3 regions of the Luteibacter sp. P4_D7_3 genome follow, and region 1 is predicted to be linked to each of the others. Evidence: riboswitches for the same ligand, from Rfam matches in the RefSeq annotation. Region 1 holds a riboswitch; each other region holds the start of a gene.
The links. A riboswitch is a leader RNA that binds a small molecule or an ion and turns the genes downstream of it on or off. The one in region 1 is predicted to bind cobalamin.
Positions count from the first base shown of each region.

Region 2: linked by a shared signal. The riboswitch ahead of AC1DSN_RS04645 (TonB-dependent receptor domain-containing protein) and the one ahead of AC1DSN_RS00380 (ribonucleoside-diphosphate reductase subunit alpha) in region 1 are both predicted to bind cobalamin.
Region 3: linked by a shared signal. The riboswitch ahead of metE (5-methyltetrahydropteroyltriglutamate--homocysteine S-methyltransferase) and the one ahead of AC1DSN_RS00380 (ribonucleoside-diphosphate reductase subunit alpha) in region 1 are both predicted to bind cobalamin.

Region 1 is NZ_JBFUIT010000001.1:76,048-92,804, forward strand. It holds gene AC1DSN_RS00340 (membrane-bound PQQ-dependent dehydrogenase, glucose/quinate/shikimate family) at 1-1,893, opposite strand, end outside; gene AC1DSN_RS00345 (AMP-binding protein) at 1,987-3,666, opposite strand; gene AC1DSN_RS00350 (NmrA family NAD(P)-binding protein) at 3,707-4,564, opposite strand; gene AC1DSN_RS00355 (methyl-accepting chemotaxis protein) at 4,666-6,351, opposite strand; gene AC1DSN_RS00360 (family 78 glycoside hydrolase catalytic domain) at 6,458-9,046, opposite strand; gene AC1DSN_RS00365 (DUF2501 domain-containing protein) at 9,179-9,631, shown strand; gene AC1DSN_RS00370 (SDR family oxidoreductase) at 9,699-10,607, shown strand; gene AC1DSN_RS00375 (hybrid sensor histidine kinase/response regulator) at 10,610-13,444, opposite strand; cobalamin riboswitch at 13,635-13,846, shown strand; gene AC1DSN_RS00380 (ribonucleoside-diphosphate reductase subunit alpha) at 14,014-16,518, shown strand; gene AC1DSN_RS00385 (ribonucleotide-diphosphate reductase subunit beta) at 16,684-16,757, shown strand, end outside.
Region 2 is NZ_JBFUIT010000025.1:16,151-23,905, reverse strand. It holds gene edd (phosphogluconate dehydratase) at 1-205, opposite strand, end outside; gene pgl (6-phosphogluconolactonase) at 316-1,017, opposite strand; gene zwf (glucose-6-phosphate dehydrogenase) at 1,017-2,489, opposite strand; gene AC1DSN_RS04660 (GntR family transcriptional regulator) at 2,728-3,480, shown strand; gene AC1DSN_RS04655 (SIS domain-containing protein) at 3,496-4,530, shown strand; gene nagA (N-acetylglucosamine-6-phosphate deacetylase) at 4,548-5,693, shown strand; cobalamin riboswitch at 5,740-5,975, shown strand; gene AC1DSN_RS04645 (TonB-dependent receptor domain-containing protein) at 6,113-7,755, shown strand, end outside.
Region 3 is NZ_JBFUIT010000016.1:8,011-13,919, reverse strand. It holds gene AC1DSN_RS03330 (alpha/beta fold hydrolase) at 1-144, opposite strand, end outside; gene AC1DSN_RS03325 (YcxB family protein) at 259-750, shown strand; gene metK (methionine adenosyltransferase) at 851-2,071, opposite strand; gene metE (5-methyltetrahydropteroyltriglutamate--homocysteine S-methyltransferase) at 2,323-4,614, opposite strand; cobalamin riboswitch at 4,811-5,029, opposite strand; gene AC1DSN_RS03310 (glycosyltransferase) at 5,119-5,909, shown strand, end outside.

The DNA of each region.
Region 1 (16,757 bases):
CGGGTCCACCGACACACCGCCCCAGTCGAACACGCCGAAGTTACCCGGGAAGACCAGGGATCCCTGTTCGGACGGCGGCGTGAACATGCCCTCATAGCGTAGCGAACGGAAGCGCACGCGACACCAGAGCTGGTCGAAGGGCGTCGTGCCCCACATGTCCTGCTCGCGCACCTGCGGCGGAGCAAAGTTGAGGTCGGACAGCGGCTGGGTCGGCGCGGTGTGATCGCCCGGGACGGCGCCCTGTGGGCGAGGCACTTCGTTGATCGGCACGATCGGCGTGCCGTCGCGACGGTCGAGCACGTACACACTGCCCTGCTTGGTCGACGCCAGCACGGCCGGCTTCACGCCGTCGGCCGTCTGCAGGTCCACGAGCGTCGGTTGGCCGCCCACGTCCATGTCCCACAGATCGTGGTGCGTGAACTGGTAGTTCCACTTGAGCTTACCCGTCGCGATATCGAGTGCGACCAGACCGGCGCCGAACTTCTCGGAGGTGGGCGTGCGGCCGCCGGCGAACTGGTCGGGCGTCTGGTTGCCCATGGGCAGGTAGACCATGCCGAGGTTCTCGTCGACGCTGAAGAGCGACCAGACATTCGGCGAGTTACGCGTGTAGATGCCATCGGGACCGATCGGCGCGGTCGCGTCCGGGTTGCCCGGATCGAAGTTCCACACCAGGTGACCGTCGTGCACATCGTAGGCGCGAATCACGCCGGACGGCTCGTTGGTCGATTCGTTATCGGTGACGTGACCGCCAATGATGACGAGATCCTTCGTCACCGCCGGCGGCGAGGTGGAGTAGTAGCCGCCCGGCGTGAACGGTCCGATGTTGCTACGCAGGTTGATCGTGCCTTGCTCGCCGAAGTCGGTGCAGGGCTGACCGGAGTCCGCATTGAGCGCGATAAGGCGCGCATCGGCGGTCGGCAGGAACAGACGACGCGGGCATGTCGCTGAAGCAGTGGCCGTCAGCGGCAGCGGTGCCGTGGAAGCGGCAGCGGGAAGACCCGGGGCGGTCGTCGCCGGGGCGGGAATCACGGCGGACGCGTACTTCGCGTCGTCGTGGTAAGAGACGCCGCGACAGGTCATGTGCTCCCAGTGCTTGAAGCCGACGGGACTCTGGATTTTCGGGTCGAACTCCCAGCGCTTCTGGCCCGTGGCTGCATCGACGGCGATCACGCGGCTATGCGGCGTGCAAAGGTACACGGTGTCGCCGATCTTAAGCGGGGTGTTCTCGGCGGTCGTTTCGGTCGGATCGTCCGGACCGACCTTGTCGCCCGTCTCGATCTTCCACGCCACCTGCAGCTGACCGACGTTGTCCGGCGTGATCTGGGTCAACGGCGAATAGCGTTGACCGTAAGGAGAACTGCCGTAGTCGGTCCAGTCGCCATCCGCGCGCGCGGCGCGGTCGCCCTGCGGGCCGGAGACATCGGCCATGGGTAGTTCGCCGGGCAGGTCGTGGTCCACATGGAACACGCCGACGATGCCAACAGCGGCAACGATCAGCAGGGAGACAAAAAGAAAGCCACCACCGGTGTCGCGGGCGCTGTCGTAGTAACGATCACGGCCCAGGCCACGTCGTGGCCACGGCAGCAAGAGCCACAGGCCAAGCACGAACCACACGTCGAGGCGCGGCAGCAGCTGCCAGAAATCCCAATGGACTTCCCACACCGACCAGGCGGCGCTGCCGATAAGCATGAGCGCGTAGAGGCCGACGGCCAGGCGCTGTCGCAGCAGCAACAGGATGGCCACGACCAGCAGGATCGCACCGGCTACCAGGTAGTAGATGGAGCCACCGAGATTGACGAGGCGGATGCCACCTAACAGCGTGGCCACACCGGCCAGCGCAAAAAGGAACGCCGTGAACAGCGTTGCCGGATGAAATCTTCTGACTCGTTTCACGTGTCGCCTCACCATGAGCAGTAACCCCACCCCTATGCGACAGGGTGGTGCTCACAGCGTGAATCCGAAGTAGAGACGAGACATCGCGCGTTCTTACGCGCTCGCGTTTTCGGCAAGCTCGGCCATCATCGCTTCCCGCATCAGGTATTTCTGCACCTTCCCGGTCACCGTCATCGGGAAGGCGTCGACAAAGCGCACGAAGTGCGGCACCTTGAAGTAAGCAAGATGCCGGCGACAGTAGTCCTGTATCGCGGCGGCCGACACGGCGCTGCCGTCGCGCAGACGGATCCATGCGCAGACCTGCTCGCCCAGGCGCGCATCCGGCACGCCGAACACCTGCACGTCCTGGATATCCGGGTGGCCGTAAAGGAACTCTTCGATCTCGCGCGGATAGATGTTCTCGCCACCGCGGATGATCATGTCCTTCAGGCGGCCGACAACGGTGCAATAGCCGGCGTCGTCGATGGTGGCGAGGTCGCCTGTGTGCATCCAGCGAGCATCGTCGAGTGCGGCGCGTGTGTTGGCTTCGTCGGCCCAGTAGCCGCGCATCACCGAGTAGCCACGCGTGAGCAGTTCGCCGGTGCCACCTCGGGGCACGACACGCCCCGTCTCGTCGACGATCTTGACCTCCACGTGCGGATGAATCCTTCCGACCGTAGATACGCGCAGTTCGAGGGGGTCTTCGGCCACGGTCTGGAAACTGACCGGGCTCGTTTCCGTCATGCCGTAGGCGATCGTGACCTCGGCCATGTGCATGTCGCGCACGACGCGCCGCATGATCTCGATGGGACACGGCGAGCCGGCCATGATGCCGGTGCGAAGCGAGGTGAGGTCGAACTCATGGAAACGTGGATGCTCCAGTTCGGCGATGAACATCGTCGGCACGCCATGAAGGCCCGTACATCGTTCTTCGGCCACGGTTTCCAGCGTGGTGAGCGCATCGAAACCCTCGCCCGGAATGACCATGCAGGCACCGTGCGTGACGCAAGCGAGATTGCCGAGCACCATGCCGAAGCAGTGATAGAAGGGCACGGGAATGCAGAGACGATCCTGCTCGGTCAGGCGCATGGCCTCGCCGATGAAGAAGCCGTTGTTGACGATGTTGTGATGCGTCAACGTCGCGCCCTTCGGTGCACCGGTGGTTCCCGAGGTGAACTGGATATTCACCGGATCGTCGAAGGACAGCCTGGTCTCGATCGCGGCAAGCGTCGCCCGCGCCCCGGCATCCGCGGCGATGTCCGCCCAGCGCCGCGTGCCTGGCGCCGGCTCATCGTCGAGCAGGATGACGTGCCGCAGATCCGGCAGCGCCGCCGCACGCAATCCGCCAGGCTCGGAGCTCGCAAGCTCCGGCGCCAGCCCGCCGAGAATCTCCAGGTAGTGCGAACTCTTGAAGGCTCGCGGCAGGATCAGCGCGCGGCAGGCCACCTTGTTCAACGAATAGGCCAGCTCGTGAGAGCGGTAGGCCGGATTGATGTTGACCAGGATCAGGCCCGCCTTGGGCGCGGCGAACTGCGCCACTACCCATTCGGCCCGGTTGGGCGCCCAGATGCCGATGCGGTCGCCGGGCTCCAGACCCAGCGCGAGCAGCCCGGCGGCAACGCGTTCGACCTCGGCGTGGAACTCGCCATACGTCCAGCGGATGCCTTGCTGGCGAACGACCAGGGCCGGCCGCTCCGGCCAGCGCGCGGCGATACGGTCGAGCATGACCCCGACCGTTTCGCCGAGCAGCGGCGTGGCACTCGCACCCTGGACATAACTTGCGGCGTGATCCATGCGGCGTTCCTCGAGCAGGGGCGTTGCAAGGCAGGATAGGTCAGCTGCCGCGACTCACCAACCCGGCGATCACCTCATCGACGCCGGTAGGACCCTTCAACGACGACCCTTCGAAGTCGATCCACCCTTCGTTGAAGCCATCAAGCATGCGCATGCGTGGTGTCGGGTTCGTCATACCCTGGGCGATGAAACCCGCTTCCCACTCGGCGCGTGGCGTCACGCGAGCGGTCACGTCGCGGCCGAGCGCCTTGGCAAAGGCGGCGGCGATGTCGTTCGGGCTGGTGCGCTGCGGGCCTTCGAGCTCCACCACGCGTACGCCGGTGGATGTCTCACCGAGCAGTCTCGCGGCCAGCTCGCCGATGTCCTTCGTGGCGACCATGGGTAGCTTGCGGTCGAGCGGGTAGAGGTAGCTGTCGATAACACCCGCGTCGCGGGCGGAGGCGACATCCCATTGGGCGTTCTCGAAGAACCAGCCCGCGCGAAGGAACGTCACCGGCATGGGCAGCTTGCCGAGGACGTCTTCCATCCGACCCAGCTGCGACAGCAGGTTTTCTTCCGTGGCATGCGCGCCGACCGTCGACAGGACCACGACGCGATCCGGCCGCGCGGCGAGCAGGGCGTCCCGAATCGACGCGATGCTGCGATTCGACTCCGGGTAGCCTGGCGACGGATCGAACACGGGCGGGAGCAGGATGAAGACCGCCTCGGCGCCTTCGAAGGCCCGCGCCAGCGCCGGGGTATCGTCGATCTCGGCGATGGCCACCTCGGCACCGCGGTCGGCAAAGGCCTTTCCCTTGGCCGCATCGCGGACCACAGCGCGGAAAGGCTTGCCTGCGGCAAACAGGGCGTCAGCCAGGGCGGTGCCGACCTGGCCGGTGATTCCGGTAATAGCGTACATGGCGTTTTTCCTCGTTTTGATAGGGACGAGGAGAACGATAGGCCGCTGGGACTAATGACTGAAGCGACTTATTTTCAGTTGTTTAGTGATCTTTTGTCACCTCAGGCGAATGCGGCCCGGGCGTTGCTACCCTTCGTCGCCGTGCCGGCCTGGCCGAAGCTGAGATCGTAGGCTGCACGCTCTGCCGACGACGCACGAGCCAACCCCTCGACATGGGCACCGCCGTCGACCGTGAAGAACGCCACCTGATCGCTCAGCGAGTGCGCCTGGTCCTGCATGGATTTGGCGGCCGCCGCAGCCTCTTCCACCAGCGCCGCGTTCTCCTGGGTGACCTGATCGATTTGTGCAATCGCAAGGTTCACCTGATCCACGCCCGCGGACTGCTCGGCGCTCGCCGCCGCGATCTCGGCGACGATGTCGGTCACCTTCTTCACGCTGGCGACGATGTCACGCAAGGCGACCGAGGACCGCTCGACCAGCGCCGCACCAACCTCCACGCGTTCGCCGCTTTCGGCGATCAGGCCCTTGATCTCGCGCGACGCTGCCGCGCTGGACTGGGCCAGCCGGCGCACTTCCGCCGCCACCACCGCGAAGCCCCTGCCCTGCTCGCCGGCACGTGCCGCTTCCACGGCGGCGTTGAGGGCGAGCAGGTTGGTCTGGAAGGCGATCTCGTCGATCAGGCCAACGATGTCGCCGATGCGCCGACTGGAATCGCCGATCTCCCGCATCGCTTCCATGGCTTCGCCAACCACGGCGCCGCCCTTCTCCGCCTCGCCCCTGGCGTGACGCGAGAGACGGTCGGCCGCGTTCGCGTTCTCCGCATTCTGCTTGACCGTCGCCGTCATTTCTTCCATCGATGCCGCGGTTTCCTCGAGGCTGGAGGCCTGCTCCTGCGTACGATGGGATAGATCGTCGTTTCCCCGGGCGATCTCGGCGGATGTCGTGGCAACCACGTGCGCGCCCTGCTGCACTTCGGAAACGATGGAGGAGAGGGTGCCGCGCATACGCTCCAGTGCACCCAGCAGGCTGGCCGGTGCGTATTCGCCGCCGTCGTTGCGCAGGTCGCCGCCGGCGATGCGGCTGGCGATCTGCACTGCGTCGCGCGGTTCGCCGCCCACCGTGGCACGGATGCTGCTCATCGACAGCCAGACCACCAGCAAGGCGAGCGCCGCGATGGCCGCGGACTTGAGCAAGTCCTTTTCCAACTGGGCCCGGAAAGCGGCATCGATGTCGTCGAAGTAGGCACCCGAGATGAAGTGCAGGTCCCAGGGTTTGTACCAGCTCGAGTAACTTATCTTGTCTTTCAGCTCGTTGGTCTTGGGGATGATCTGCGTGTATCGCGTCATGCCGTGGCCGTCCTTCGTATCGGCGTCGAGCATGGCCACGTACTGATGGAAGCCCTTGCCGTCCACGTCGTCACGAATGTTCTTGCCGATATCGGCGGCGCGCAGCGGATGCATGCGCATGGTCAGCGCCGAATCGAAGGCGAAGACGTAACCGGTGTTGTGGGACCAGCGCATGGCCTGGATGTCATCGAGTGCGGCGATGCGCGCTTCGAGATCGCTCGTCTGTCCCTTCTCCGCACGAGCGTGGTACGCGTCCGCGATGGCGATCGCCGCCGTCACATGTTGCTCCAGCGTATTGGCGAGGTCCGCCATCTGCACGCGGCGGCTTTCGATCCCTGACATGACCGTCTGGCCGACAAGGCCCAGCACCAGCACGGTCATGACCATCCACACCCGCGTGTTCAACGTCGTGCGGCCGAACCAGTTCTTCAATGCGGACATGGACCGTCACCCTGCTCTACTTCCCCGTCTATGCATTAGCGGCGGGAAATCGCAGGTCTTTACGGCACTTTTATGAACAAGGCAGGAGCCGATTCATCGGCGATGCCTACGGAGCGGACAAATGATGGTCGCCCGACCCGACGACCGCGTCCGACCGCCCCGGCAATCCCACCACCGCCTCGGCCCCCACCGGCACATGCACATCCAGTTCCACCCGTCCGTCCACCTTGCGCCAGGCCACCGAGGCCTCGCCATAAGGCGTCATCACGGCGGCGGAGGCATGGTCCAGCCAGGCGGTAGCGGCCGGCCGTACCTCGATACGCTGCCAACCCGGCGCCAGCGGCCGCAGTCCGGCGACGTCGCCGAACAGCCAGTCGTCGACGGTGCCGAGGAAATAGTGCCCCCGCGAACGCGACGCCAGCTTCCAGTGCTCCCACAGGCTGGTCGCCCCGTTGTCTCGCCAGTAGCCCCAGCTGGGAAACGTGACCTGCGTCGCGATACGCCAGGCCTCATCCACGTGACCGGTGGACGTGAGCACGGGGAGGATGATCTTGGTTGCCAAGGCACCCGTATCGAGATGATCGCCACGAGCCTTCGCATCCGCCGCCACACCGGCGGCAACGCGATCGCGCAACCCGTCGGGCACCAGTCCAAAGGCCAGCGCCAGCAGGTTGTGGGCCTGCCGGTAGCCCTGGTCGCCGTCGCCGCGATAACGGCCGGCCGCGCGATCCAGGAAGTGCGCATTGAAAGCGTCCCGCACAGTATCCGCCTGCGCATCGAAGCGAGCCGCCCGTGTCGTGTCGCCCAGCACACGAAGCATCCCGGCGGTCACCCGCTGCATCCGGTACAGGTAGGCCGTGGCGGCGATACGCTTGTCTTCGGGTGCGTTCTCGCCGCCCGGATCGGTTTCCGGGCTCACCCAGTCACCCAGTTCAGTGTCGGCGATGCCGCCGGGAGAACGCGCATTCTCCATCGCCACGTAACGCGCGATACCGTCGACGTGCTCTTCCATGGGACGACGGTCGCCGGCATGCATCCACAGCGACCAGGGCACGAGCACATAGGCGGCATGCCACGTGGGTGCGCGAACATCGCCCCAGCCGGGATTCGGCGCGATCAGCAACGGTGCGCCATCCGCTTTGCGCGTGTCGGCGATATCGCGCACCCACTTCGCCAGCAAACGATCGGCATCGACGTTGCGCAGGAACATATCTGCACCGAGCATGCCATCGCCGGTCCAGCCGTTCTTTTCGTACATCGGCGTGTCGGTGGGTATGCCATGCAGGTTGTTGAGCAGGGTGTCGACCGCGGCGCGATGGATCCAGTCGAGCAGCGGGTTGGCGCTTTCGAAGCGTCCGGTGACGTCGACGTCGGTATGAACGACCTGCGCCGTAACGGCACCGAGCGCGGGCTCGCCGCCCGGCCAGCCTTCAACCTGCACGTAGCGAAAGCCCTTGTAGGAGAAGCGCGGATGCCATGGTTCGTGATTGCCGGCAAGCGTCAGGCGATCCGTCTGGAAGCCTGCTTTGAAGTAGTGGTGTTCATCCCGCGCATCCACCGTGCCGTCCGGCATGAGTTTCTCGCCGTAGTGCGCGGTGATCGTCGTCCCTGCCGGCCCCGTCGCGTCGAACGTCGCCCAGCCTGCGATGACGCGCGCAAAAGCGAAGACAAAGACGCCAGGCTTCGGCTCCGTGACGGACGTGGCGTGCAGCGTGTCGGTTACGCGGATCGGCTGTTCCGTCTGTGCCACGAGCTTGCCTCGTGGTGCGGGAAGCACGGTAGCCGGCATCCACGTTGCGGGCATCGTTTCCCGTGCGTCGTACGTTTCGCCACCGTAGAGATCGTCGACCCGCGTAGGGCCGTCGGCAACCCGCCAGCTATCGTCGCTGACGATGTCCTGTACGCGCCCATCGGCGTACCGCACGCGCAGCAGGGTACGCATGCGCGGCTGCCCATGCCATGGCGCGCGCTCCCAATGCCAGACATTGGGATTGGTCATGCCATAAAAGCCGCGACCGAGTTCGGCAGCGAGCACGTGCTCGCCCGACGTCAGCGAGACATCGGTGGCTACGACCTCCACGCGCTTGTCGTAATCGGTGAAACCAGGGGCCAGCACGGCGTCGCTGATGGGACGACCATCGATGGAGAGGTCGGCGTAGCCACCCGCTGCGACGTAGAGCGTCGCCCGCTCGACACCTGCCTCGACGTGGAACGGTTTGCGCAGCAACGGTGCCGGAAGGCTTTCCGGGTCGGCCTTGCCGATCCATTGCGCACCATGCCAACCGGCTTCGTCGAGCGCGGTATCGAAGTGCGATGCCACGCTGCCACCGCCGTCGGTGGTACGGATGTCTGCACGCCATTCGTAACGCTGGCCTGGCTGCAGGACCGGGCCGGCATAGTCGATGTCGAAGGAACGCGCCGAACTTACGTTACCGCTGTCCCATACCGGCCGGCCTTCGTGCGTCACGATGATGCGGTAGGCGATCTGTCGTGTGCCGTTGGTGCGGGAGTCGATGAGCCAGGAGAATCGCGGCGTCGTGGCGTCGACGTAGGTCGGTGTATCCGTGCGTTCGACGCGGGGGGCGTGGACCGTGACGCCGGCACCCATCGCCGCTGAAGCGGCTCCTACGGGGGGCGAAAGTCCCACGGGGAGCGCGAGGACGATGGCGAGCACGAGAGGGCGGATGCTTGGCAAGGCCGGGACCTGTCGGGGGATGAAACGTCCGAGCATAACCGGCCAGGAAGGCGCTGCGGCTCCGGTCGCATACATCCATCTAACGCGCGAAGGTTTATCCCTTCCGGACCTCGAAATTCCGGAGCCAACGTCATGAAGACCGTCCTCGCCGGTATCGCCCTCACTCTCACCGTCGCCTCGGGCGCTGCCTCCGCCGCGCAGCTCGACAGCCTTAAGGGGATGATGGGTGGATCTACCAGTTCGCTGACATCGGGCAGTACCAGCAATGCCGCTGGCATCCTGCAGTATTGCGTGACCAACAACTACCTCGGGGGCGACAGTGGCGCCTCGGGGGTGAAGGACCAGCTGCTGGGCAAGCTCGGCGGCAAGTCGTCCACGGCCGCTGCCGCGCCAACGCAGGACGCGGGCTATCTCGACGGCGCCAAGGGCTTGCTCAAGTCCAAGGATGGCAAGACCCTCGACCTTGGCGGCGCGGTCGGCTCGGACAACTCGCCCACTGGCGACATGAAAGAGAAGCTCACGCACAAGGTCTGTAAAGCCGTGCTCAAGCAGGGCAAGAGCATGCTCGGCGGCATGGGCAAATGACATGACGTGGACGGGACATGGACGTTCCGCCCCGTAAACCGGAAAGCCTCCCCCAGAGGTTTTCCCCATGGCAAAGCACGCGACGTACGACCCTTATGCGATGCGCGACCCGCGCACGCAGTATCCGCAGCCGGACTTCTCCAAGCAGCCGCAACCCGCGCCCGGCCTCGCCAGGGAGATGGTGCCGCGCCCCGATCACGGCGAAACCAGTTATCGCGGCAATGGCCGCCTGAAGGATCGCAAGGCGCTGGTCACCGGAGGCGACTCCGGTATCGGACGCGCGGCGGCGATCGCCTTTGCGCGTGAAGGCGCCAGCGTGGTGATCAACTACCTGCCCTCGGAACAGAAAGACGCCGACGAAGTGATCGGTTTGCTTACAGGCGAAGGCCATACCGTGATCGGCGTGCCCGGCGACCTGAAGGACGAGGCGTTCTGCAAACAACTGATCGCGAAGGCCGTGAAGGAGCTGGGTGGCCTGGATATCCTCGCCAATGTGGCCGGACGCCAGCAGTTTGCCAAGTCCATCGACGAGCTGGAAAGTGCGGCGTTCCAGGAAACATTCCAGACCAACGTGTTCGCGCTGTTCTGGCTGTGCAAGGCCGCGTTACCGCACATGCCGCCCGGCGCCGCCATCGTCAACACCGCCTCGATCCAGGCCTACGAGCCGTCGGACATCCTCCTCGATTACGCGCCGACGAAGGCGGCGATCGTCGCGTTCACGAAGGCGTTGGCCAAACAGGTCGCCGAGAAGGGCATCCGCGTGAACGCGGTGGCGCCGGGACCCGTATGGACGCCGCTGCAGCCTAGCGGCGGACAGCCTCAGGAGAAGCTGGTGGAGTTCGGCAAGAACGTGCCGCTGAAGCGACCCGGACAGCCGGTGGAGTGCGCGCCGGTGTATGTGTTGCTGGCTTCGCAGGAGGCCAGCTTTATTACCGGGGAGACCTACGGGGTGACCGGAGGGCATATGTTGCCTTGAGCCTACGCCGGCCGCGTAATCCGTCCGATCGCATCGATCAGATCGGAGACCCCATACGGCTTGACGATGATCGCCGTGCGCGCGTCGCGCTGGACGCCATTGGCGGTCTGGTCGCCAGTGGCAAAGAGCACTGGCAGCGACGGCTGCACCTCGCGCATGCGCTCAGCCACTTCCACGCCGTTCATCCCGGGCAGGCCGACATCGGTGAGCAGGATGTCGATGGCTTCCGCACCGTGCAAGCGCATGGCTTCGTGACCATCCCCGGCTTCGTAGACCGTATGCCCACGACTTTCCAGCATCTCGGTGACTGCCATGCGGATGAGCGCATCGTCTTCGACTACCAGGATGCGCAAGGACGCCGGAAGGCCATGGGGCGGGGGTAACGAGGGTGCTGGCGCGGCCAGGGGGCCGACCGGCGCGCGCGGTACGCGCCCGGCGAGCACATGGCGAATCTTGCGCGCCAGCGCCTCGCGGGAATACGGCTTGCTCAGCAGCTCCACACCTTCGTCCAGGCGGCCGCCGTGCACGATGGCGTTTTCGGTGTACCCGGAGGTGAAAAGCACGCCGATGCCAGGCTGCCGCTCGACCGCCTTGCGCGCCAGTTCCGGGCTACGCAGTGGACCCGGCATGACGACGTCGGTGAACAGCAGGTCGATCGCAATGCCGCTTTCGATGATCGACAGTGCGCTTTCCGCATCGCGCGCCTTGAGCACGCGGTAACCCAGGTCGGTGAGCAGACCGACCACGGTGTCGCGCACGGCTTCGTCGTCCTCGGCGACGAGTACGGTTTCATCGCCGCCGCGTACGCCCTCCTCGTCGAGCTCGACCACGCGGTCTTCGCCCTGGGTCGAGCGCGGCAGGTAGATCTTCACCGTGGTGCCCTCGCCCGGCTCGCTATAGATCTTCACGTGCCCGCCGGACTGCTTCACGAAGCCGTAGACCATGGACAGGCCCAGCCCCGTACCGCGCCCCTCCGGCTTGGTGGTGAAGAACGGCTCGAACACCTGTCCAAGAATCTCCTGCGGCATGCCCGTACCGGTATCGGTCACGGCGAGCATCACGTACTGGCCCGGGCGGACGTCGGCATGGCCCTTGGCGTAAGCGTCGTCGAGCAAGGCATTGCCTGCCTCGACGGTGAGGCGACCCTGTCCGTTCATCGCGTCGCGCGCGTTGATCGCGAGGTTGAGCAGCGCGTTCTCCACGTTCGAGGGATCCACCAGGGTGTTCCACAACCCGCCGGCGATCACGGTTTCCACCTCGATGGCCTCGCCCAACGCGCGGCGCAACAGTTCGTCCATGTCGCGGACGAAGCGACCGATGTTGACGACCTTGGGTGCCAGCGGCTGGCGGCGACCGAACGCGAGCAGCTGTGCGGCAAGCTTGGAGCCGCGCGTGACACCCGCCATGGCATTGGCGACGCGACGCTCCGCGCGTTCGTTCCCGGAGACGTCGGCGGCGAGTAACTGCAGATTGCCGCTGATCACCTGGAGGAGGTTGTTGAAATCGTGGGCCACGCCGCCGGTGAGGTTACCGATCGCATCCATCTTCTGCGCCTGGCGCAACTGCTCCTGGACCACGTCCAGCGCTGCTTCGCGGTCACGCTCAGCCGAGACGTCACGGGCCACGGCGAAGATCAGGCCCTCGCTGGGCACCGCTCGCCACGAGAGCGTGCGCAAGCCACCGTCGGCGGTGCGATAGCGGTTCTCGAAGCGAAGCGTGGTCTCGCCATCGGCCAGGTGGCCGGTTTCGTCCTGGGTGCGCGAGATGTCTTCCGGGTGAACGAAGTCGAGATAGGAACGACCTAACGTGTCGCGCTCGCTCCAGCCCAGGATGGTTGTCCACGCCGGATTGACCGATAGCAGGCGGGTGTCGGTGTCGGCCACGACCAGGATGTCGCTGGAGAGAGTCCAGACCCGGTCGCGCTCGTAGGTACGCTCGACGACCTGGCGCTCGAGATCTTTGGCCAGTAGCCGGAGCTCGTGCTCGGCACGGCGCCGTTCCACGGCCACGCGCGTGCGGCTGGCTACTTCGCTGACGAAGCTGATCTCTTCCTCGGACCAGTCGCGAGGGTCCGCGTGGTTGAGGTACAGGAGGGCGACGAAGCCGCCCCGTTCCGTCACCGGCATATTGATGAAGGACAAGGCGGTGATGCCGGCCAGGGCATCGGCGGTGGCAGCCGTGCGTGGGTCCGTCCGGGCGTCGGTGATCACCGTGGTCACGCCACGTTTGAGCTCATCGATGTAGCTGCCGTAGTCGCGAAAGTGCAGTACGCCGGCGAGGGTCTGGATCCCTGGCGCATTCCAGTCTCGCTCCACCGTGATGGTTTCGGCCACCGGGTCGATCGTGCCGTAGCCGGCCCGGCTCACCTTCAGCGTCCGGCCGAGTACCTCGGCGACACGGTAGGCAATATCGATCGGATCTTCCAGATCGCGCAGCAGGTTGCCGATCTCGATCAGGGCAACGCGGCGATCTTCGGCGGCACCGGAGCCGTCGGTGCCCTCTCCCGCCGAACGGATCGTCACCGCCGCGGTGGCTGGCAAACCCGGCCGGGCTTCGAGCGATACCCGCACGTGGGCTCCATCGACCGTGGCGAGGGCCAGCTCGCGCACGCCGTTGCCTGGTATGACCAGCGGCAGCGCCGCGACAAGGCGATCGCGGCTGTCGGGGTCCCACAGGCCGAGGAACCCCGAAGGCTCGTGTTCGCGCAAGCGGGCGGTCACCCAGGCGTTGGCGTAGAGCAGCTCTCCCGAAGCCGACACGGCCGCAAAGCCAAATGGCAGGGCATCGAGCGCATGGGAAAGGAGAGTCTGGTCCTGCAATGCGAACGATGAGGGCATCTGTCGAGCAATCGTGGGAGGCTGGTGGGCGGCGATTTTATCGGTTCATTGTGGTTCCCTTTGTGTAGACGGCCTTCACAGAACCTTCATTGGCGAGCCGTCGAAAAACGCTTGACAACAGGGACTCCCCAGCCGATCAACCACCTACGCCAACACCCTACATCTTGTGTTGACGCACCCCTTCGCCAGCTATATCGTGTGTCTCGTTGGTGTCCGGAGAGGCGCGACTGCCCGTCGGACTTAATAGGGAATACCGGTGTGAATCCGGAACTGCCCCGCAGCGGTAAGTGGAAACGATCCCGTTCAATGCACTGGTCCTTCGGGGACTGGGAAGCGACGGGTAGGCGGACCGCAAGGTCCACGTCCACGAGTCCGAAGACCTGCCAGCAATCGGTGCCCGAGAGGCCTCGATAGTGGTGACGGCTTCCGCGGGGAAGCACGTCGCGGACCGGAGGCCTTCAAAGGCGCTCCGTCCCCGACATTTCCCGTGTTTTGCCCCCATCGCATCGAGCCGACCCTCGGGACGGAGGTTTGACCAAGGCCATGGGGCTGCCAACACAATGACGACGATGGATTCCGCAGCGCGCGAGCGCACCGAGACGGCCGACGCGGCCGCCACTCCCTCCGCAGCAACCGACAAGGCGCCTGCCGCCGGTTACAAGAACGACGCGCCGCCGGCCTTCGCGCTGACGCCGCCGCACAACCCCGGACAGATGCGCGTGACCAAGCGCAACGGCGGCCACGAAGTGGTCGACGTGAACAAAATCGTGCGCGCGGTGACGCGCAGCGCCGATGGCCTGTTTGCGGTCGATCCGATGCGCGTGGCGCTGAAGACGATCGGCGGCCTGTACGACGGCGCCACCACCCAGGAACTCGACCAGCTGTCGATCCGCACCTCGGCCGCGCTCACGGCCGAAGAGCCGGAATACGGCCAGCTCGCCGCGCGCCTGCTCGCCGCGTTCGTCGACAAGGAAGTGTCGGGCCAGGACATCCAGTCCTTCTCGCAGTCGATCTCGACCGGCTTCGACCTGGGCATCCTCAACGAGCGCCTCCGCGACTTCGTGCAGATCAACGCGCGCAAGCTCAACGATGCGATCGACACGACCGGTTCGCGTCGCTTCGAGTATTTCGGCCTGCGCACGGTGTACGACCGCTACCTGCTGCGCCACCCGACCAAGCGCTTCGTGATCGAAACGCCGCAGTATTTCTTCATGCGCATCGCCTGCGCGCTCGGCGGCAACGACGTGGCCGAGACGCTCGAGCTGTACCGCATGCTCTCGTCGCTGGAGTACCTGGCCAGCTCGCCGACCCTGTTCAACGCCGGCACCGCGCATGAGCAGCTGTCGTCGTGCTTCCTGCTCGACTCCCCGCAGGACGCGCTGGAATCCATCTACGCCAAGTATGGCGACGTGGCCCAGCTATCGAAGTTCGCTGGCGGCATCGGCCTGGCCTACTCGCGCATCCGCTCGCGCGGTTCGCTGATCAAAGGCACCAACGGCCATTCGAACGGCCTCGTGCCCTGGCTGAAAACGCTCGACGCCTCGGTTGCCGCGGTGAACCAGGGCGGCAAGCGCAAGGGCGCGGCCTGCGTGTACCTGGAATCCTGGCATGCGGACATCGAGGAGTTCCTCGAGTTGCGCGAGAACACCGGCGACGACGCGCGCCGCACACACAACCTCAACCTGGCCAACTGGGTCCCCGACCTGTTCATGCGCCGCGTGGAACTGGACGGCGACTGGTCGCTGTTCGATCCGAAGATCGTCCCGCATTTCGTCGACACCTGGGGCCCGACCTTCGACGCCGCCTATGAAAAGGCCGAAGCCGAAGGCCTCGCGTCGAAGTCGATCAAGGCACGCGAGCTCTACGCCCGCATGCTGCGTTCGCTGGCCCAGACCGGCAACGGCTGGATGACCTTCAAGGATCGCTCCAACGCGACCAGCAACCAGACCGCACTGCCGCAGAACGTCATCCACCTGTCCAATCTGTGCACCGAGATCCTCGAAGTGACCTCGGAAGGCGAGACGGCCGTGTGCAACCTCGGCTCGGTGAACCTCGCCCGCCACGTGGTGGATGGCCAGTTCGACTACGACAAGCTCGCCACCACCGTGCGCACCGCCGTTCGCCAGCTCAACCGCGTGATCGACCTCAACTTCTACCCGATCGCCACGGCGAAGACGGCGAACATGAAGTGGCGCCCGGTCGGCCTCGGCGTGATGGGCCTGCAGGATGTCTTCTTCAAGCTGCGCCTGCCGTTCGATTCGGAAGAAGCCCGCAAGCTGTCGACGCGTATCCAGGAAGAGATCTACTTCCACGCGCTGTCGATGTCGAACGAGATCGCCGAGCGCGACGGCCCGTTACCGGGCTTTGAAGAAACCCGTTCGGCCAACGGTGAAATGCAGTTCGACTACTGGCCGGCCGCCACGCCGACCGATGCCGACGGCCGCTGGGCCGATCTGCGCGAGAAGATCAAGGCCAAGGGCCTGCGCAACTCGCTGCTCATCGCCATCGCGCCGACGGCAACCATCGCCTCGATCGCCGGCTGCTACGAGTGCATCGAGCCGCAGGTGTCGAACCTGTTCAAGCGCGAAACACTGTCGGGCGACTTCCTGGTGGTCAACCGCTACCTGGTCGACGAGCTGAAGACGCTGGGCCTGTGGACCGGCGAAGTGCGCGACCAGATCAAGCTCGCCGAAGGCTCGGTGCAGGGCATCACGGCGATCCCGGCACGGCTGCGCGAGGTGTACCGCACCACCTGGGAACTGCCGCAGAAGGCGCTGATCGACCTCGCCGCCGCGCGCGGTGCGTACATCGACCAGAGCCAGTCGCTGAACCTCTTCATGGAGAACCCGAACATCGGCCAGCTCTCCTCCATGTACATGTACGCGTGGAAGTCCGGCGTCAAGACGACCTACTACCTGCGCTCGCGTCCGGCTACGCGTATTGCCAAGACCACGGTCAGCTCCCCGGCCGCCGTGCAGGCACCGATCGCCCCGGCCGCGGATGCACAGGAACAGGCCGAAGCCGCGGTGTTCTGCTCGCTGGAGAACCCCGAGTACTGCGAAGCCTGCCAGTAACAGTAGAGAAATGTAGGAGCCGATTCATCGGCGATAGGGGTACCGGAAACCTGTGGGAGCCGGCTATTGCCGGCGATCCCGCGGCAGCGGGCCAGACCGACGCAAGCACCCATCGCCGCTGAAGCGGCTCCCACAAAAGCCGCTCATTCTTTCCAGAGGTACCCGATGTCCGCTGCACCGATCACCCGCGACTCCAACATCCTCGACCCCGGCTTCGAACTGACGCTGCGGCCGATGAA
Region 2 (7,755 bases), on a different contig from region 1:
TCGCGGCGTGGCCGTTGCGCAGTGCATCCTTGTCGTTCTCGCCGCAGGCGGCGAAACCGTGGGCAAGGTTGCCGCACGAGAGGTGATGTCGCTTCGCACCTTTGCCGCGTGCGCCTTCGATCTTCGTGAGGAAGGCGGCGCGCGAGGCGTGGCTACGCTCGACGATTCGCTGAGTTACCTCGGCGAGGATAGGGTGGATGTTCATGGCAGTCCCGCGTGGCTACGTAGTGGGGTCGCCGGCCCCCGCCGGGGCGACCCGGGCCGCGCGTATCCCGCGCGGCACGATGGCTTGCAAAGCTCAGGTAAAAAGCAGGCTCAGGGCGACCAGTACACGTCGACGGCGACACGGTCCTGCTTGAGCACCGCGGCGATCGGGAAATCTTCGCCGGCAAGCGCCTTGCCGAGGATCTCTTTCTTGTCGTTGCCTTCGATGTGCAGGTAGAGCGCGCGCGTATCGAGTACACGGGGCAGGCTGAGCGTGATGCGCGGCTCACCGGCACCGTCGGCGCGCATCGACAGGACGCTCTGCTTGCCGTCGAGGTCGAGCGCCTGGGCGAGATGGTCGCCGCCGGGGAAGAACGAAGCGGTATGACCATCCGGACCCATGCCGAGCACGACGACGTCGAACGGCTTGCCGAGTGCGTCGACCTTTGCGCCGACGCCCGCGAGCGCGGCGTCGACATCGTCCGCATGCGCCTTGTCGAACAGCGGCTGGAAACCGGCGACGTGTGCTTCGTGCGCGATCAGCGTTTTCTTGACGAGGCGCGCGTTGGAGCGCTCGTTGTCTTCATCCACCCAGCGCTCGTCGACCAGGGTGATCGTGACCTTGGACCAGTCGATTTCCTGCTCGGCCAGCACGGCGAACATCAGCTTCGGCGTGCTGCCGCCGCTGACGGCGAGACTGGCTTTGCCGCGTGCCTTGACGGCGGCATCGAGCTTGCTCGCGATATCTTTGGCCAGCGTGTCGCCGAGGGTCAGGCGATCGGCGAATTCATGGCGGTTCACTTTTGCGTTCATCAGGCAGCGTCCTCGGCCCAGGTACGGCCATCACGTTCGATGAGCGCCACGGCGGCGCTCGGACCCCAGGTACCCGCGGTGTACGGCTTCGGCGTCTCGCCGCCGCCTTCCCACGCCTGGAGGATGGGACCGGCCCAGTTCCATGCGGCCTCGACTTCGTCGCGACGCATGAACAGGGTCGGGTTGCCGCGCACCACGTCGAGGATCAGGCGCTCGTAGGCATCCGGTTGCTGGATGCCGAACGCCGCCGCGAAGCTCATGTCGAGCGGCACGTGACGCAGGCGCAGGCCACCCGGACCCGGATGCTTGATGGTCAGCCACAGCTTCACGCCTTCGTCCGGCTGCAGACGCAGCGTCAGGCGATTCGGCAGCAGCGGACCATTGGCGGGATCGAAGATGGAATGCGGCAGCGCACGGAACGTCACCACGATTTCCGAAACGCGACTGGGAAGGCGCTTGCCGGTGCGCAGGTAGAACGGCACACCAGCCCAGCGCCAGTTACCGATCTCCGCCTTGAGGGCGACGAAGGTTTCGGTCTTGGACTGGTCGCTGCCCAGTTCGTCCAGGTAACCCGGGACGCTCTGGCCTTCGGCCGCGCCGGCACGGTACTGGCCGCGCACGGTGAGTAGGCCAGCGTTGCTCGCATCGATCGGACGCAGCGACCGCAGCACCTTGAGCTTCTCGTCGCGCACGGCATCCGGCTCCAGCGACGACGGCGGCTCCATGGCGAGCATGCACAACAGCTGCAGGATATGGTTCTGGACCATGTCGCGCAGGGCACCGGCACGGTCGTAGTAGCCGGCGCGATGGCCGACGCCCACGGTTTCGGCGACGGTGATCTGCACGTGGTCGATGTGCTGGGCATTCCACAGCGGCTCGAACAGCGCGTTGCCGAAGCGCAGCGCCAGCAGGTTCTGCACCGTCTCCTTACCGAGGTAATGATCGATGCGGTAGGTCTGCGATTCGGTGAAGTAGCCGGCGACCGCGTCGTTGATCGCGTTGGCGCTCTGCAGGTCGCGGCCGATCGGCTTTTCCAGCACCACGCGCGAGCGTTCGCCGTTGAGGCCCAACGAGCCGAGTCGCTGGCAGATGTCGGTGAAGATGTCCGGCGCGGTCGAGAGATAGAACACGCGGATATGCGTCGGCTGCGCGGCCATGAGGGCCGAGAACTCGTCCCAGCCGTCGGCCTTGCGGGCGTCCAGCGAGCGGTAGCCGATCATCGCGATGAAGGCGTCGAGCTGGGCCTTGGCCACGTGGGCCACGCCTTTCTCGATGGCGACGCGGACCTGCTCACGATACCCGGCGTCGTCGAGACCTTCGCGGGCGACACCGATGATCCGGCTGCTCGGCTGGATCTGGCCGTCGACGAACCGGTGGTACATGGCGGGGAGGAGCTTGCGGACGGCGAGGTCGCCGGTGCCGCCGAAAATGACCAGATCGAACGGCTCGATCGGCAGGAGTTGTGCGCTCACGACAGTGGCCTGTTCAACGTCGAGGGAAGATGCCACCGGATCGTACCAGTGACATACCAGGTCATACCAGCCCCGTACCAATCGCCGCGGCGTTTCGCCGCCATTGGCGGCACGATTACCCAACGGAAACGTTTCCAGCGCCCATTTGGATCGTGCAAACGACTGTTTGAATCCTCCGGTGGTATGGACGAACTTGCACGCGCTTGCCCCAGTGGTCGGGTATTGGTATCTTCAGGAAATGGAAATCGCCCTCGTCGCCGAATACCAGCGCCTGCAGCACGACCCGGCCGCCCGGCTGCCGCTGGCGTACATGCGCCTGCGTCGGGCTATTCGCAACGTGATCGAGAACGGCGAGGTGCAGGTCGGCCATGCACTGCCCAGCGAACGTGATCTCGCCAGGGCCCTCACCCTGTCCCGGGTCACCGTACGCAAGGCCATCGGTGGCCTGGTCGAGGACGGCCTGCTCACCCAGCGCCACGGCGCCGGCACCTTCGTCTCCGAACGTATCGTCAAGCCGCTCTCGCGGATGACCAGCTTCACCGAGGACCTGCGTGCGCGCGGCCTCAACCCGCGCTCCGAGTTCTTCGAACGGGCGATCGGCGAAGTCACCCCCGAGGAATCCATGGCGATGAACCTGTCGCCGGGCACCCAGGTGGTCCGCCTGCATCGCCTGCGCTATGCCGGCGACGAACCGCTGGCCATCGAGCGCAGCGCTGTGCCGTTGTCGCTCCTGCCCGACCCGAACCTGGTCGAGGATTCGCTCTACGAGGCCCTGGACAAGCTGGGCAACCGCCCGCTTCGTGCCTTGCAACGCCTGCGTGCCGTCGTGCTCGGCCCCGCGCAGACGCGACTGCTGCGCCTGAGCGCCGGCAGCGCGGGACTCAGCATCGAACGCCGCAGCTTTCTCGACGACGGCCGGATCGTCGAATTCACCTGTTCCTGGTACCGCGGGGACATCTATGACTTCGTCGCCGAACTGCAAAGCGACTAACGAGCCAACCAGACCATGACGATCCAGCCGCAAGACACCCTGATGTTCCGCGAAGCGCACGAGACCGCCGAGGTCGTCGAGCGGCAACTTGCCAACAACGAAGCCGTGATCGGGGCGCTCGCCGAGCGCCTGCGCGCCACACCGCCGCGCATGGTCATCACCTGCGCACGTGGCAGCTCGGATCACGCGGCCATGTACGCCAAGTACGTGTTTGAAACCCAGCTCGGCGTCGTCACCGCGTCGGCCTCGCCGTCGGTCACCTCGATTTACCACGCGGCGCAGCGCCTCGACGGCGCGCTCTATGTGGCCGTCTCGCAGTCCGGCAAGAGCCCCGACCTGGTCCGCAATGCCGAGGCCGCGAAAAAGGCGGGTGCCTACGTGGTCGCGCTGGTCAACGTGGTGGATTCGCCGCTTGCCGATGTCGCCGACGTCGTCGTGCCCCTGCACGCCGGACCGGAAACCAGCGTCGCCGCGACCAAGAGTTATCTCGGCGCGCTGTTCGCCATCCTGCACATCGCCGCCCGGTGGAGCGGCAAGCCCGAGATCGCCGATGCGATCACCGCGCTGCCCGCCCAGCTTCGTCACGGTTGGAACGCCGACTGGTCGGCACTCACCGACGGGCTGGTGGATGCGCACAACCTGTTCGTCGTCGGTCGTGGTTTTGGTTTCGCCGGTGCGCTCGAGGCCGCGCTCAAGTTCAAGGAAACCTGTGGGCTGCATGCCGAAGCCTTCAGCGCGGCCGAGGTGAAGCACGGCCCGATGGCCCTGGTTGGCCCCCATTTTCCGGTGCTGTTCTTCGCGCAGAACGACGACACCCTGCCCGGCGTGCTCGAGGTCGCCGCCGAGTTCCGCAAGCGCGGTGCCAAGGTGTGGGTAGCCGCGCCGGGTGCCACGGGTGACGACATCCTCCCGCTCGTCGCCACGGCACCCATCGCCGCGGTGCTGGTCACCGTGCAGAGCTTCTATCGCGCCACCGCCGCCCTCGCACTGCGCCGTGGCTTCAATCCCGACGTCCCGCCGCACCTGAACAAGGTGACGGAAACCGTCTGATTCATGGAGTTCCTCGTATGACCCTCGCCCTCGTCAACGGCCGCGTCCTTACCGATAACGGATTCCAGGGTGGCTTTGCCGTCCTCATCGACGACGGAAAAATCACCGGTCTCGCGCTGCCATCCGATCCGCGCGTGCGCGCGGCGGAACGCCACGATCTCGGTGGCCGCACCCTGCTACCCGGCTTTATCGACTGCCAGGTCAACGGCGGCGGTGGCGTGCTGTTCAACGACGTACCCACCGTCGATGCGATCCGCAGGATCGGCGAGGCGCATGCGAAGTTCGGCACGACCGGCTTCCTGCCCACCCTCATCAGCGACGATGTCGACGTCATGGCGAAGGCTATCGACGCCGTGAACGAAGCCGTGGCCCAGGGCGTGCCCGGCGTGCTCGGCATCCATCTCGAAGGCCCGTTCATCGCGCCCGAACGCAAGGGCGTGCACGATCCGGCCAAGTTCCGCATCGCCGATGCGAGTGACGTGGCGATGGTCGCGCGCCGCCACGGCGGCGTGACTCTGCTCACCCTCGCACCGGAACGCGCCAGCGCCGCCGTGCTGCAGGAGCTGGTCGCCAACGGCGTCATCGTCGCTGCCGGCCACACCGCCGCCGACTACGACACCACGCGTAACGCGCTGGCCACTGGCATTCGCGGCTTCACGCACCTGTTCAACGCCATGACCCCGTTCACCAGCCGCGAACCTGGTGTGGTCGGCGCCGCACTCGAGGATCCCGCCAGCTGGTGCGGCCTGATTGTCGACGGCCACCACGTGCATCCGGCTTCCTTGCGTGTCGCCATCGCGGCGAAGGCGCGCGAGAAGATGATGCTGGTGACCGATGCCATGCCGCCGGTCGGCTCCGACGACCCGACCTTCGTGCTGAAGGGCGAGACGATCACGGTGAAGGACGGTGTCTGCCAGACCGCCGACGGCACCCTGGCCGGCTCCGCGCTGGACATGGCCACGGCCGTACGCAACACGATCAACATGGTCGGCGTGCCTTATGACGAAGCCGCCCGCATGGCCTCGACCTACCCGGCCGCCTTCCTCGGCCTCGGCGCCACCCACGGCCACATCGCCGCCGGCTACCGTGCCGACCTGGTCGTGATGGACCACAACCACGAGGTCGTCGAGACCTGGATCGGTGGCGTCCGCGTCGTCGGCTGACACCGTCACGTTTGTTAAATCCGCGTGACATGAACCCGGCGGCCCGCTAGAGTGGCGCCGTTCGGGTGTCCCGGCCGGCGGTCGCTGGTGGGATGAAACGGGAAGCCGGTGCGTCGCCTCGCGACTATTCCGGCACTGCCCCCGCAACGGTAAGCGACAGGAAGGCCTGAAGGTCTTTACGGAAACCGGCCATACGCCACTGCGAAAGCGGGAAGGCGCCGGGTTCCGCCACGGCAGGTGGCTGACGCGAGTCCGGAGACCGGCCCGATGCATTCGCCTCGCGACACTCGCGGGGCGTTTTATGTTGGGCGATTCGCGGAGGGCGGATCCGGACAGCGTTCCGGGTCGATCCGTGCCCGCATGCCGTTCGCCGTTTGTCCTCCGTTTCGCCTTTAGCGACGCACTAAGGAAACGGCTCCATGAAGAAGACCCTGCTCGCGATGGRCCTGCTGTCGTCCATCGCCGCCACCCACGCGGCCGACGCTCCCGCCGAGAAGCTCGATCCGGTGGTGGTCACGGCCAACCGTGCGGCCACGCCGCTCGACGAAGTGCTCGCCCCGGTCACGCTGATCACCCGCGAGGACATCGAGCGCCTGCAGCCGGTCAGCGTGCAGGACCTGCTCACCGGCCTGCCGGGCATCGTCATGGCGAACACCGGTGGCATCGGCCAGCAGACATCGTTGTTCATGCGCGGCACCAACTCCTCGCACACCCTGGTCCTATTGGACGGTGTGCGCGTCGGCACGGTCGGTGCCGGCATCCCGGCCTACGAGCAGCTGCCGGTGGACCAGATCGACCACATCGAGATCGTTCGCGGCCCGCAGTCGAGCCTGTATGGCTCGGACGCCATCGGTGGCGTCATCCAGATCTTCACCCGCCACGGCCAGGCCGGCGAAGCGCCCACGCCTTCGGTGTCGGTCACCGGTGGCAGCCACGGCTACACCGACGGCCAGTTCGGCCTGTCCGGTGGCACGCAGCACAGCTGGTACAACGCCAGCCTCGGCGGCCAGTACACCTCGGGCATCAATGCCTGCCGTGTCGGTGCGGGCGAGGCCTTCAAAGGCTGCTTCACCGACGAACCCGACCATGACGCCTACCGCACCTATAACGGCGCGCTCTCCGGCGGCTACCGCTGGGACGACGGTACGGAGCTCACCGGCAGCTGGCTGCGTAGCAAGGGCGACATCGAATACGACGGTGACTTCCAGAACCTGACCCGCCGCTCGCAGCAGGTCGCCGGCACCAAGCTCGCGTTCAACGCGCTGGAGAACTGGCGCATGTCGATCAGCCTGGGCCAGAACCAGGACCGCGCCGACAACTACCTCAACGGCGCCGACAAGACCCTGGACTTCGTGAACTACGGCGTCGACAAGGCGCGCGTGGGTTACCTGTACTCCAAGCGCAACCAGGCCTCCTGGCAGAACGATTTCACGCTCGCTCCGGGCCAGACGCTCAGCGTCGGCGTGGACTTCCAGCAGGAGAAGCTGAAGAGCGACACGGATTACCTGAAGGACACGCGCGAGAACACCGGCGTGTTCGCGCTGTACCAGGGCATCTTCGGCGCCAATGAGATCCAGCTGTCGGCACGTCACGACCACAACAACCAGTTCGGCAACCACACCACCGGCCAGGCCGCGTACGGCTTCCGCTTCGACAACGGCATGAAGGTCACCGCCTCCTACGGCACCGCGTTCCACGCGCCGACCTTCAACGACGAGTACTACCCGTACGGCGCGCCGGTGAACCTGAGCCCGGAGAAGTCGCGCACGGCCGAGATCGGCCTGTCGGCCCGCCCGGGCATCTGGAACTGGGCGGTGAACGCCTACCAGACGCGGGTGAACGACCTGATCGGCTTCGATGCGAACTTCCTGCCGATCAATGTCAGCAAGGCACGCATCCGTGGCGTTGAAGGACAGCTGGGCGCGGACGTGGACGGCTGGCACCTGCGTGGCTACGCCACCCTGCAGCAGCCGAAGGACCGTGACAGCGGTGACGAGTACAACAACCTCCTGGCACGCCGTCCCAAGCGTACGGCCCGCGTGGACGTGGACCGCGATCTCGG
Region 3 (5,909 bases), on a different contig from region 1:
GGGAGGGATGCCGGGAACGGGCGCATCCATCACGACCAGGCGCTCGGTTTTGTCCGGATAACGGGCTGCGTAGGCATAGGCCACCATGGTGCCGATGTCATGGCCGACGACGACGGCCCGGAGTCTGCTTCCAGTCGGATTCACTGCACTGTGCCACAGGTGATGATTCGAACGTCACATCCGCGGCTAAGTGGCTTCCACGGGCGATCTGGCGCGTGCGGGCTACCGCCGGATACGATGCTGCCTGGGGAGGGGCCTATGACGACCATGGACATCGTGCCGGACAACGACACGCATACGTTGCGCTACCGCTCGTCTCGCGTCGAGATCTGGCGGATCTACTGGCGCGCCTGGAGAAAGAAGTTCTGGGTGATCCATGTGATTGTCGCCGCCGACCTTGCCTGGCTTTGCAGCAACAACACACTGGTGTCGATGGCACTGTGGTTTGCGGTTTGGCTCCCCGTCGTCGTTATCTGCCTCGCGGCATTTCCCCAGATCATGTTCAAGCCTCAGGAGCGCACGTTGCACCTGACGCCCGAGGGATGGTCCACCACGATTGGACGCAAGTCCGGGTCGAAGCCCTGGAAGGAAATCCGCGGCATGGCGGAGACGCCTGAAGGCTTGGTCATCGTAGGAGCCAACGGAAACGCCATGGTGGTTCCGCAGCGTGCCTTCAGTGACGAGTTCCATCGGGCCGCCGTGGTTGCCGACGTGAGAAGCTGGTTTGCTGCCTCGCGAACGGCCGCCTGAGGGATCACGATGTCGCCGACAACCGTCCTGACGCTCGCACGGCACAAAAAAAACGGGCGCCAAATTGGCGCCCGTCTTCGTGTCACCTGTCGCGAACCGCTTACTTACCGCGAGCAGCCTTCACGCCAAGACCCGCGGCATCGCGCAGGATCTCGGCCTTGTCGGTCTTCTCCCACGAGAACGCCGTGAACGTGTTGCCGTTCTTGTCGGTCATCTCGTAGGGCTTGCGGCCGAAGTGACCGTTCGAAGCGGTCTGCTGGTACATCGGGTGCACCAGGTCGAGCATCTTGATGATGCCGAACGGACGCAGGTCGAAGTGCTTGCGGATCAGCTTCTCGATCTTCTCGTCGGCAATCTTGCCGGTGCCGAAGGTGGTCACCGAGATGGACGTCGGCTCGGCGACGCCGATGGCGTAGCTGACCTGGATTTCGCAACGGTCGGCGAGGCCGGCCGCGACGATGTTCTTGGCGACGTAACGCGCGGCATAGGCAGCCGAGCGGTCGACCTTGGACGGATCCTTACCCGAGAACGCACCACCACCGTGACGGGCCCAGCCGCCGTAGGTGTCGACGATGATCTTGCGGCCGGTCAGGCCGCAATCGCCCACCGGGCCACCGATGACGAACTTGCCGGTCGGGTTGATGTGGAACTTGGTGCCCTTGTGCAGCAGCTTCGCCGGCAGCACGGGCTTGAGGATCAGCTCGCGCACGCCTTCGATGAGGTCCTTCTGCTTCACGTCCGGATCGTGCTGGGTCGAGAGCACGACGGCGTCGATGGCGACGGCTTCGCCGTTCTCGTAGCGCAGGGTGACCTGGCTCTTGGCATCCGGGCGCAGCCACGGCAGCGGCGAGTTCTTCTTCTTGCGGACCTTGGTCTGCTGCTCGACGAGGCGATGGGCGTAGTGGATCGCCGCCGGCATGTATTCGCTGGTCTCGTTGGTGGCATAGCCGAACATGAGGCCCTGGTCGCCAGCGCCCTGTTCTTCCGGCTTCTTGCGGTCCACGCCCTGGTTGATGTCCGGGGACTGCTTGCCGATGAGGTTCAGCACGCCGCAGGTTTCGCCGTCGAAGCCGACTTCCGAGGAGTTGTAGCCGATGTCGAGGATGACCTTGCGGGTCAGCGCTTCGAGGTCGATCCAGGCGCTGGTGGTGATTTCACCCGCGACGATGGCGACGCCGGTCTTCACCAGCGTCTCGCAGGCCACGCGGGCACGCGGGTCCTGGGCCAGGATGGCGTCCAGAACGGCGTCCGAGATCTGGTCGGCGATTTTGTCCGGATGGCCTTCGGAGACCGACTCGGAGGTGAAGAGGAAGTTGCTCATCGCAGGTATATATCCTTCTTTACGGATAAAGAGATAAATGGGGGCGCGCCATGATACACGGCCTTTGCCGGGTTTGCAGAGGGAAGGGTACGCCGGGGTGGTGACGATTGCATGGATGTTCAGGCGCCCGGGCCGTCCGAACGGCTGCGCGGTGCCTGGTGGGAGCCGCTTCAGCGGCGATCCGGGGGCGCCAGGGCGTTGCCCGATGGCGCGGGATCGCCGATAAATCGGCTCCTACCAGGCGGGTGCCGTCAGGCCACGGCGGCCAGGCGCTCCCGGGCGGCCTTCGCCACCGCCACCATGCCCTTCAGGGCCTCGGAGACCTCGGGCCAGCCTCGGGTCTTCAATCCGCAGTCGGGGTTCACCCAGAGCTGGTCGGGTCGGAGCACCTGGAGGGCCCGGGCGAGCAGGTCGGCCATTTCGACCTCGGTCGGCACGCGGGGTGAATGGATGTCGTAGACACCCGGACCGATCCCATTGGGATACTTGAAGCGGGTGAACGCGTCGAGCAACTCCATGCGCGACCGGCTGGTCTCGATCGAGATGACATCGGCATCCATGGCGGCCACGGCCTCGATGATGTCGTTGAACTCCGAGTAACACATGTGGGTGTGCACCTGGGTCGAGTCGCTGACCCCACCGGCCGTGATGCGGAACGCATCGACCGCCCATGCCAGGTAGGCGTCCCACTCCGCGCGACGCAACGGCAGACCTTCACGCAACGCCGGTTCGTCGATCTGGACGATGCCGATGCCGGCCTTCTCGAGGTCGTGCACTTCGTCGCGCAAGGCCAGGGCGATCTGCCGGCAAACGTCCGATCGGGGGAGGTCGTCACGCACGAACGACCACTGCAGCATCGTTACCGGGCCGGTGAGCATGCCCTTCATGGGTCGGTCGGTGAGAGACTGTGCATACGCCGACCACGCCACGGTCATCGGTGCGGGACGCGCTACATCGCCATAGATGATCGGCGGCTTGACGCAGCGCGAGCCGTAGCTCTGCACCCAGCCGAGCGACGTGAACGCATAACCGGCCAGCTGCTCGCCGAAGTATTCGACCATGTCGTTGCGCTCAGGCTCGCCGTGCACCAGCACGTCGATGCCGGCCTCTTCCTGGAAGCGAACGACACGCCGCACTTCGTCGCGCAGGATGCCGGTGTACGCATCGTCGTCGAGCTTGCCCGAACGGTGGGCGGCGCGGGCGATACGCAGGTCGTTGGTCTGCGGGAACGAGCCGATCGTCGTCGTCGGCAGGTCGGGAAGGTCGAAGCGCTCACGCTGCACGGCCGCGCGGAAGGCGAAGGCCGAACGACGCTGGCCGAACTGTGGGGTGAGCTGGCGTACGCGGGCGCGAACGTCGGCACGGACTACCTCGCCAGAGCTCTGGCGGCCGACGACGATCTCGTGCTGGCGATTCAGCGTTTTCCGCGCGGCTTCGTCGCCCGCGACGGCATCCGCGTAGCGACGCAGCTCGGCGATCTTCTGCCGCGCGAACGACAGCCATTCGGCGAGGTGTGACGGCAGGTGCTTTTCTTCGGAAACGTCGATCGGCACATGCAGCAGGGAGCACGACGTCGACAGCCACAGGCGATCGCTGCCGAGGCGTGCGAGCAGGCGATCCACGCGGGGAAGGATGGTCGCCGGATCGCTCAGCCAGATGTTGCGGCCATCGAGGACGCCGGCGGAAAGGACCCGGTCGGCCGGCAGGGCATCGAGTACGGCGTCCAGCTGGTCGGGCGCACGGGCAAGATCGACGTGCAGGCCGGCAACCGGCAACGATGTGGCAAGTTCGAGATTGGCACCGAGCTCACCGAAGTAGGTGGCGAGCAGGACGCGCACGCGGCCGTGTGCGGCGATAGCCGCGTAGGTGCGCCGGAAAGCCTCGCGCCACTCCGCGTCCAGATCGAGCACGAGCGTCGGCTCATCCACCTGCACCCAATCGGCGCCTGCCGCTGCGACGGCATCGACGACACTCAACCATGCCGGCAACAGGGCGTCGAGAAGAGCCAGCGGATCGCTGCCATCGACGGTCTTGGACAGGCGCAGGAAGCTGACGGGCCCGAGCAGGACAGGGCGTGCGACGTGACCGGCGGCGATGGCCTCGCGGTATTCGGCGACGACCTTGTCCGGGCGTGCCGTGAAGAATTGTCCCGCCTCGAGCTCCGGGACGATGTAGTGGTAGTTCGTGTCGAACCACTTGGTCATCTCCAGGGCATGCAGATCCACATCGCCGTCCTGATGGCCGCGGGCCATCGCGAAATAGCCCGCCAGGGGGTCGCGGGAGGCGAGTTCGCGGTAGCGCGCGGGGATGGCGTCGACCAGCACGGCCGCGTCGAGCACGTGGTCGTAGAGGGAAAAGTCGTTTACCGGGACACTGTCGGCCCCGGCGTCGCGAGCGAGCTTCCAGTGGCGCTGGCGCAGTTCGCGCGCGACGGCGAGCAGTTCGTCGGCGCGGCTTTCTCCCTTCCAGTGGCTCTCGAGGGCGCGCTTGAGTTCGCGGCGTCGGCCGATGCGGGGGAAGCCCGGGTAAGTTACGTGTGGCATGGATAATTCCTCTTCGTGGCAAAGAGGAGGGAAGGGCGGCTGGTCGCGAACGCACGCGGACTGCCGCGACGAGGCATGGCAGGCGTGGGGCGTCATGCAGGCTAGCCGTCGACCTTCGCCCCCGCGGGCGAACCGGATGCCGCCCCTTGCGGAGCGCCCATCCAGGTCGGGCGGACCGTCCGCGCCCATGACGGCGCGAACGGTCCGGTCGGCGGCAGGTCTTCGGGCTCGTGGATGTGGCACCGGGCTGGTGCCGCCTTGTTCGTCGCTTCCCGGATCCCGTTCGATCCAGTGCCTGTGACGGACTCGTCTCCACATACCGCTGCGGGGCAGCGCCGGATTGACACCGGCTTCCCTCTTGGCTTTATCTCTCTATTCGAATAAAGAGATAAAGACCGCTAACGGGCGGAAAATTAGCCGTATGGACGCCTGAAGTCAATCGATGGCGATGCATCGCCTCGACATCCTGGCGGCGACCATGTGCCGACACCCAGGGAGCGCCACATGACCGCAAGACACATCGTGATGGCGACGGTCGGCTCGCAGGGCGACCTTTTCCCGTTTCTGGCCGCGGGGCGGGAGCTTCGGCAGCGTGGGTATCGTGTGACGATTGGCGCCCACGGCATTCATCGGGACGCCGTGGGCGAGGCGGGGCTCGATTTCGTGCTCGCCAGCGGCATCGCCGAGCCCGAAGACAAGGCGGCGTTCGCGGCGAGGGCCTTTCATCCCTGGCGCGGACCGCGCTTCGTGGTTCGCGACCTCGCCGCCGCGGACGTCGCGAGCAGCTATGCGGCGCTCGCGCCCGTTTGTGCCGATGCGGATGCCATCGTCACCTCCACGCTGGCGTTCGCCGGACAGATCCTTGGCGAGACCCGACGGATCACCTGGCTATCGGCGGCGCTGTCGCCTGCCGTCTTTCTTTCTGCCTTCGATCCACCCGCCACGGGCATCGAGTGGCTGGACCGGTTCCTGCGATCGTCGCCCCGGCGTGGTGCCTGGGTGCGTCGCATCGGCGAAACGGTAACCTCGCCCTGGACGAAAGCGGTGCGAAGCTTCCGGCAATCGCTGGGGCTCGCAACGGTGTCCGCGTGGGGCGATCCGTTTCATCGCGGTCAGCACGCGCGCGATGGCGTGCTGGCCATGTACTCGCCCTTGCTGGGCCGCCCACCACCGGATTCGCCCGCACACACCGTGGCGACGGGCTATTGCCGCTACGTGCCGTCGGGGGATGTGCTTCCGCCAGATCTGGCCGCGTTCCTCGATGCCGGGGACGCTCCGTTGGTGTTCACCCTTGG